Regions from separate parts of the Rhodococcus sp. NPDC004095 genome, predicted to be linked through region 1. Evidence: riboswitches for the same ligand, from Rfam matches in the RefSeq annotation. Region 1 holds a riboswitch; the other holds the start of a gene.
What was found. A riboswitch is a leader RNA that binds a small molecule or an ion and turns the genes downstream of it on or off. The one in region 1 is predicted to bind S-adenosylmethionine.
Positions count from the first base shown of each region.

Region 2: linked by a shared signal. The riboswitch ahead of ACWEPG_RS23805 (putative leader peptide) and the one ahead of ACWEPG_RS22575 (bifunctional o-acetylhomoserine/o-acetylserine sulfhydrylase) in region 1 are both predicted to bind S-adenosylmethionine.

Region 1 is NZ_JBSGGS010000013.1:11,397-15,584, forward strand. Features, by position in the region: gene ACWEPG_RS22560 (ArsI/CadI family heavy metal resistance metalloenzyme) at 1-271, shown strand, start outside; gene arsB (ACR3 family arsenite efflux transporter) at 276-1,346, shown strand; gene ACWEPG_RS22570 (arsenate reductase ArsC) at 1,343-1,741, shown strand; SAM riboswitch class IV at 1,791-1,901, shown strand; gene ACWEPG_RS22575 (bifunctional o-acetylhomoserine/o-acetylserine sulfhydrylase) at 2,039-3,343, shown strand; gene metX (homoserine O-acetyltransferase MetX) at 3,340-4,188, shown strand, end outside.
Region 2 is NZ_JBSGGS010000015.1:10,155-14,342, forward strand. Features, by position in the region: gene ACWEPG_RS23795 (ABC transporter permease) at 1-672, opposite strand, end outside; gene ACWEPG_RS23800 (ABC transporter substrate-binding protein) at 676-2,325, opposite strand; gene ACWEPG_RS23805 (putative leader peptide) at 2,408-2,509, opposite strand; SAM riboswitch class I at 2,517-2,609, opposite strand; gene ACWEPG_RS23810 (DUF222 domain-containing protein) at 2,921-4,188, shown strand, end outside.

The DNA.
Region 1 (4,188 bases):
CGAGGTCGAGTCGACCGAGCGGGTGCACCAGGAGATCGCCCGCCTGTCCGGAGAGGGCCTGTTCACCGAGGAGGAGATGAACACCACCTGCTGCTTCGCCACCCAGGACAAGGTGTGGGTGACCGGCCCGGCCGGCGAGAAATGGGAGGTCTACACCGTCCTCGCCGACTCGGACACCTTCGGCACCAGCCCGCAACTGCTCGCCGCCGGCGAGGAGAACTCGGGCGGCACCTGCTGCGGCACCGCGGCGTCCTCCACGTCGTGCTGCTGACCGCGTGCGCACACCGGTGACCACGGCAACTCCGGTCGGCAGGCTCTCCACCCTCGACCGCTACCTGCCCGTCTGGATCGGCGCCGCCATGGTCGCCGGACTCGTTCTCGGCCGCGCGATCCCGGGGATGAACACCGCGATCGAGAAGGTGCAGGTCGACGGCATCTCGCTGCCGATCGCCCTCGGCCTGCTGATCATGATGTATCCGGTCCTGGCGAAGGTCCGCTACGACCGCCTGGGCTCCGTCACCGGGGACCGCAGGCTCCTCGTCGGCTCCCTGCTCCTGAACTGGGTTCTCGGGCCGGCGCTGATGTTCGCCCTCGCCTGGATCTTCCTGCCGGATCTGCCCGAGTACCGAACCGGACTGATCATCGTGGGCCTGGCCCGCTGCATCGCGATGGTGGTCATCTGGAACGACCTGGCCTGCGGCGACCGCGAGGCTGCCGCCGTGCTGGTGGCGATCAACTCGGTCTTCCAGGTGATCATGTTCGCCGTCCTCGGCTGGTTCTACCTGTCGGTGCTGCCCGGTTGGCTGGGTTTCGAGCAGACCACCATCGACGCCTCGCCCTGGCAGATCGCGAAGTCGGTGCTGATCTTCCTCGGTCTGCCACTGGTTGCCGGCTACCTCACACGCCGCTACGGAGAGAAGGCCAGGGGCCGCGACTGGTACGAGTCGACTTTCCTGCCGAGGATCGGCCCGTGGGCCCTGTACGGACTGCTCTTCACAATCGTGGTGCTCTTCGCGCTGCAGGGCGACCAGATCACCTCCCACCCGTGGGACGTGGTGCGGATTGCCATCCCCCTGCTCGCCTACTTCGCGATCATGTGGGGCGGCGGCTACCTGCTGGGCGCCGCCCTCGGACTCGGCTACGCACGCACGACCACGCTGGCGTTCACCGCCGCCGGCAACAATTTCGAACTCGCCATCGCCGTCGCGATCGCCACCTACGGCGCGAACTCTGGGCAGGCGCTGGCCGGTGTGGTCGGTCCCCTGATCGAGGTCCCGGTCCTGGTCGGGCTCGTCTACGTCTCGCTCGCCCTGCGTGGGCGATTCTCCCGAAAGGTGCCCGCATGACACCCAGCGTCCTGTTCGTCTGCGTCCACAACGCCGGCCGCTCCCAGATGGCCGCCGCCTTCCTGACACACCTCGCAGGGGACGCGATCGAGGTCAGGTCGGCGGGCAGCGCACCGGCGAAGTCCGTCAACCCGGCCGCCGTGGCCGCGATGGCGGAGGTCGGGATCGACATTTCCGCGCAGAGCCCGAAGGTCCTCACCACCGACGCGGTGCAGACGTCCGACGTGGTGATCACCATGGGTTGCGGGGACACCTGTCCGTGGTTTCCCGGCGTCAGCTACCGCGACTGGGCCGTCGACGACCCCGCAGGCAAGGGCCTCGACGACGTCCGCCCGGTCCGGGACGAGATCCGCGCCCTCGTCGAGGCGCTGATCGCAGAATTGCTGCCCGCGTGAACCGAACCCGTTGTCGAGGGTGTGACCGGTACCGCTAAGATCGCTGCCAGGTCATGAGTGCCAGTGCCAAGCCCCGGCTCGCTGGTCGGCAACCCTCCATCCGCGGTGGGGTGCCCCGGGTGATGACCTGGTCCTCCGGAACGGAGGACAAGCGCGGGTCCGCTGGGACGGACCCACCAACCGGGCCACGACCCACCGGAGGTTTCACCATGTGTTGTTGTCGCAGATAGGCCCCAGCCAGCCCCGGGCGCCCTTGCCGCGCCTCATCTCCCGACACTCTTGGAGCAGAGCCAACTCATGAGCGAGAACGCAACCGATCCGACCGCCAACTGGACCTTCGAGACCAAGCAGATCCACGCCGGCCAGACATCGGACGCCACCACCAAGGCACGCGCGCTGCCGATCTACCAGACCACCTCGTACACGTTCGACAACACCGACCACGCCGCCGCGCTGTTCGGGCTCGCCGAGCCGGGCAACATCTACACCCGGATCATGAACCCGACGCAGGACGCGGTCGAGCAGCGGATCACCGCGCTCGAGGGCGGCGTGGCCTCGCTGCTGCTGTCCTCCGGTCAGGCCGCGTCGACCTTCGCGCTGCTGAACATCGCGGGCGCCGGCAGCCACGTGGTGTCCAGCCCGAGCTTGTACGGCGGCACCTACAACCTCTTTCACTACACGCTGCCGAAGCTCGGCATCGAGGTCACCTTCGTCGAGGATCCGGACGACCTGGAGCAGTGGAAGGCCGCGATCCGCCCGAACACGGTCGCGTTCTACGGCGAGTCCATCGCGAACCCGCGCAACGACGTCCTCGACATCCCCGGCATCTCCGAGGTCGGGCACGCCGCCGGCATCCCGCTGATCGTCGACAACACCGTCGCCACCCCGTACCTGCTGCGCCCGCTCGAGCACGGCGCCGACATCGTCGTGCACTCGGCGACGAAGTACCTGGGCGGCCACGGCACCGCGATCGCCGGTGTCATCGTCGACGGCGGCACCTTCGACTGGACTCAGGGTCGCCACCCCGGCTTCACCACCCCGGACCCGAGCTACCACGGCGTCGTGTTCGCCGACCTCGGTGCGCCGGCCTACGCCCTCAAGGCGCGGGTCCAGCTGCTCCGCGATCTCGGGTCGGCGGTCTCGCCGTTCAACGCGTTCCTGATCAGCCAGGGCATCGAGACCCTGAGCCTGCGCATCGAGCGGCACGTGCAGAACGCCACCGCGGTTGCCGAGTTCCTGCAGGGCCGGGACGAGGTCACCTCGGTCTCCTATGCCGGTCTGCCCAGCTCGCCCTGGTACGAGCGAGCCCAGAAGCTGGCCCCGAAGGGCGCGGGCGCGATCGTCGCGTTCGAACTCGCCGGCGGTGTCGAGGCGGGCAAGAAGTTCGTCGACGCCCTGACCCTGCACAGCCACGTCGCTAACATCGGCGACGTGCGCTCACTCGTCATCCACCCCGCGTCGACCACCCACGCCCAGCTGAGCGCGGAGGAGCAGCTGGCGTCCGGCGTCACCCCGGGCCTGGTTCGCCTGGCGGTCGGCATCGAGGGCATCGACGACATCCTGGCCGACCTCGAAACCGGTTTCGCGGCGGCGGCATCTTGACGATCGGTTCCGTTTCGGGCGCCCGTCCGGCCGGGTCCCACGAGGGATTCCCGTCGCCGGACGGGCGGCTGACGTCCGTCTCCATCGGCGCGGTGACGCTCGAGAGCGGCGCGGTGCTCCCCGACGTCACTCTGGCCGTGCAGGTGTGGGGCGAACCGAACAAGACCCGCGACAACGTGGTGCTCGTCGAGCACGCACTGACCGGTGACTCACACGTGACCGGGCCTGCCGACGCCGACAACCCCTCGCCCGGGTGGTGGGACGGCATGGTCGGCCCCGGCGCGCCCATCGACACCGACGAGTGGTGCGTGCTGGCCACCAATGTGCTCGGCGGTTGCCGCGGCACCACCGGCCCTGGCTCGATCGCCCCGGACGGCCAACCGTGGGGATCCCGGTTCCCGGCGATCTCCATCCGCGACCAGGTGGCCGCCGAGGTGGCGCTCGCGGACCGGCTCGGCATCGAACGGTTCGCCGCGGTGCTCGGCGGGTCGATGGGCGGCATGCGCACCCTGGAGTGGATCGTCGGCCAGCCGGAGCGGGTGGCGGCCGCACTCGTCCTGGCCGTGGGCGCCCGCGCGACGGCGGATCAGATCGGCACGCAGACCACCCAGATCGCAGCTGTCACCTCCGATCCGGACTGGCTGGGCGGCGACTACCACGGCACCGGCCGCAGACCCGAGGCCGGGCTGCGTATCGCGCGCAGGATCGCGCACCTGACCTACCGCACGGAGAGCGAACTCGACGCGCGCTTCGCGAACAACGCCCAGCAGGGCGAGAACCCGCTCGACGGCGGCCGCTACGCCGTTCAGAGCTACCTCGAGCACCAGGCCGACAAGCTGGTGGCC
Region 2 (4,188 bases), on a different contig from region 1:
GATCTGCCGGCGGGACGCTCCCTTCGCCCGTGCTGCCTCGATGAACGGCTGCCGCCAGGTGGTCTGCAGGCTGGCCGCGAGCACCTGCGCGATGACCGCACCCGTCGGCAGCGCCAGGGTGATCGCGGGCAGCACCAGGTGGGAGAGGCCACCGTCGCCGAACGCGGGGAACAGCTTGAGGCGGAACGAGAACACCTGCAGCAGAATCAATCCGACCCAGAATGTGGGGACCGCGACACCGAGCGGCGGCAGCGAGAACAGCACGCTGCGCAACCGGGTCGATCGCGTGTAGGTGGCGAGGAACGCGACCGTCGTGCCGAACACGACGGCGAGCACCAGAGCGGTGAACGCCAGTGCCAGAGTGTTGGGCACGGCCGAGGCGATCGCATCGGTCACCGACTGTCCGGTGGAGATGGACGTACCGAAGTCACCCCGGACCGCACCCGAGAGCGCGTTCCAGTACTGCACCCACACCGGCTGGTCCAACCCGTATCGGGCCTGCAGCTGCGCGACCGCATCGCCATCGATCGAGGCACCACTCGCTGCGGCGGAGTCCACCGCCATGCTCACCGGGTCGGACGGCAACAGGTACAGCACGACGAACGACACGGTGAAGGCCGCCCACAGCACGCCGATCGCCTGCAGCACACGGGATCCGAGATATCGAGTCATCGGCTACTCGCTGAGCCAGGTGTCGAAGAACTGCAGGCGTGCGGATGCCTCGAACTTGAGGTCCTGCACGGTGGCACCGGCACCGATGGCCTGGGACAGCTCGACGGTGGGAAGCCACAATCCGTTGTCGAGGACCAACTGCTGCGCCCTCTCGATCAGCTCTCCCCGCTGCGCCGGCTCGGTGGTCCGCAGCTGGGCGGCCAGCACCTCGTCGAGCTCCGGGATCGGGCCGCGGGCGTTGAGGTTTCGGCCGTCGATCCCGAAGGCGGTGCGCAGGATGTCACCGTCCGCCCGGGTGCTGTTGTAGTAGGTGGAGTCGTAGTCCTTGCTCGTCTGCCGGGCCGTCTGCTCCGCGGTCGAGACGAGCTCGAGCCGCAGGTCGATGCCCACGGCCCGCAGCTGCTGCTGGACGAGCTCGAGGATGGCCTGGTTGCCGGCGAACACGGAGCTGAAGGTGACCGAGAAGCTCAGCGGGGTGCCGTCCTTGGCGCGGATACCGTCCGGGCCGGGCTTCCAGCCGGCCTCGTCCAGGATCTTCTTCGCGGCATCCGGGTCGTAGGTGACGTCGGAGAGTGCGACGTAGTCGGGAGTGCGGGAGGCGAGCGAGCTGGTGGCCGGCCGGAAGTCCGGGCCGAGCACCGTGTCCACGAGCTCCTGCCGGTTAATCGCGGGCACGATCGCGGCGCGGACGGCCGGGTCGGTGAGCACGCCACGGGTCACGTTCGGCTGGAAGCCGAAGGGGATGCCGGGGTTCGGTGCGGTGAGGATGCGGCCGCCTGCGCCCTCGATCTGCGGCGCGTCCTGCGGAAGCGCATCCGAGACGGCATCGAGCTGGCCGGACGCCAGCGATCCACTGCGCACGCCGGATTCGGGCACGATGGTGAACTCGATCTTGTCGAGATAGGCCTCGTCGTCGTGCGCGAACACGTCCGAACCCCAGGCGTAGCCGGCGCGCTTGGCGAGGGTTGCCGACTTGTCCTGGACGTAGCTCTCGTAGACGAACGGGCCGGTACCGGACAGGTTGCCCGCGCACCGCTGCTCCGCGGTCTTCGCGACGTCGGTATCGGACAGGAAGCCGAGCTGCACCGTGGAAGTGGCCTGCAGGAACTGCGAATTCGGCGACGAGAAGCCGACCTGCACGGTGCGTGGGTCCACCACGGTGGCGCCGGTGTAGCCCGACAGGTAGCTGGCAGCCAGAGGCGCCTTCGCCCCGGTCAGTGCGTTCAGGATCGAGTCGAAGTTCTTCTTGACCGACTCCGCGGTGAACGCGGAGCCGTCGCTGAAGGTCACCCCGTCGCGCAGGTGAAACGTGAACGAGGTCGCGTCGGCATTGACGTCCCAGCTCTCCGCGAGCCACGGCTTCGGTTCTCCGGTCTCGGGGTCCTGGTCGGTGAGCGAATCGACCACCTGCCGGGCCACGTAGATCGTTTGGTTGGAACCGGATTGGGCCGGGTCCGCGCAGGTCGGGGCGCCCGAAAGCCCGTACCGCAGGGTGCCGCCCGCATGTGGGGTACCGGCATCGGTCCCGCCGGCCGCGTCGGCGGACCCGCACGCGGTCAGGCCCGCGGTCAGCGCCGCGGATGCGGCCAACGCGAGCGCGGCTCGACGCCGGGGAAGGGCAGAAGTTGACGACAAGAACACCGAGGGCTCCATTTTCTCTACACGCACAGATCGCTGCACGGCGCCGGGGCACCGCGTGTGCGGTGCCCCGGCACCGAAACGGGGGCTGATCCGATCAGGACTTCAGGGCGAACGAGGCTGTGGACGAACAGGTTCCGGAAGCGACACGGCACAGGTCGATGTGCAGCCGCGCCCATGCGGTCACGAATCCGGTCACGCCGACTCCTCCATCGTTCCCGGCAGTAGCACCCTCACCTGCGGACAGGGGGTTGCTGCGACGTCGTCGAGCCGGGTCTCTCGGTCGCTCTGGATGGTCGGTGCCGATGTTAATGATCCACCTGTCCCTGACAAAGCCTTAACGTCAGCGCGATCGAAACACTTCTCCGAGATGCCATGTCGATACGCTGGAGTCGGTTGATCGCCCGAGGGTGTGCGCCTCGCGCGCATCTGCGCGACGTCACCTTCGGAAATCGCATCCGGCTGTCACCGATGTCTCGGTACATGGCCGTCGCCGGTGTTCCCGGCGACTGGGCCTGAACCCCACGCTCGACCCGCGAAACGAAACGAGCAGGCCGAGCAGATCCACGAATCTGGTCAATCTGTCGGACACCCGAAGTAGAATTCGAACATGAGTTCGACAATCGGGGGCGGGGGAGTTGGCCAGGTGGAACACCACCTGGCCGCCCTCGATGCCGCCGTCGACGGCCTGCTCGGGGTGGGACTGGTCGGACTGTCGGACGGTGACGTTGTAGAAGTGATGCAGCGGTTCGAGACGTCGCTGAGGAAGGCCTCCTCGGTCGGGAACCGGCTCGTCGTCGAGGCCGGCGAACGCTCACTTCCGGGAACCCTGGCCTGCCGATCGGTCAACGACTTTCTGGTCCAGACGCTGCGGATCTCGGGTGGGGACGCGGCGGCACGAGTCAAACGGGCCCGCAAGACCGGGATCTGGCACACCGTCGCCGGACAGCCGATGACACCCACCTTGCCGGAAACCTCCGCCGCACTGACCGACGGCGCGATCGGTGTCGATCATGTCCGGGTGATCGCGCAGGTGATGCGCAAGGTTCCGCACGGAACCGACGTCGACAAGATCGAGGTCGCCGAACGGATCCTCGCCGACACCGCCCGCTCCACCACTCCCGAAGACGTGACGAAGATCGGCGTCCATCTGCTCGCGCACCTGGCGGCCGACGGCGACGTTCCCGACGAGAAGGATCGCAAACGACGCCGCGGGCTGCGGATCGGGAAGCAGGGCCCCGATCTCATGACGCCGGTCTCCGGACTGCTCGATCCGGAGTTGCGGGCGTTGTTGGAGCCGGTGCTGGCGAAACTCGCACGACCCGGCATGAACAACCCCGACGATCCCGAGTCGCCCAGGGGCGAAGTGGACTCGCCGGATCTCGATCGCACCGCACTCGCGAAAGCCGCTGCACGCGACACCCGTACCACGGTGCAACGCAACCACGACGCACTGAAAGTCGCACTACGACAACTACTGTCATCGGGTGTGCTGGGTGCTCATCGCGGATTGCCGGTGACCGCGATCATCACCATGACCTTGCGGCAACTCGAAGAAGCGACCGGGATCGTGACCACCGCCTCCGGTGGCATCGTCCCGATCGCCGACGCCCTCCGTATGGCAGAGAACGCACACCCGGTGCTCGTGTTGTTCGACCATCGAGGCCGGCCGCTGCACCTGGGGCGGTCGAAGCGACTCGCATCCGGCGACCAGCGGTTGGCATTGATCGCAGCGTCCGGTGGCTGCACCCGCCCCGGCTGCGACGCACCCGCCTCGATGACCGCCGTCCATCACATCCGTGAGTGGAAGGACGACGGGCGCACCGACATCACCAACGAGGACCTCGCCTGCGATGCCTGCCACGCCCTCGTCCACGA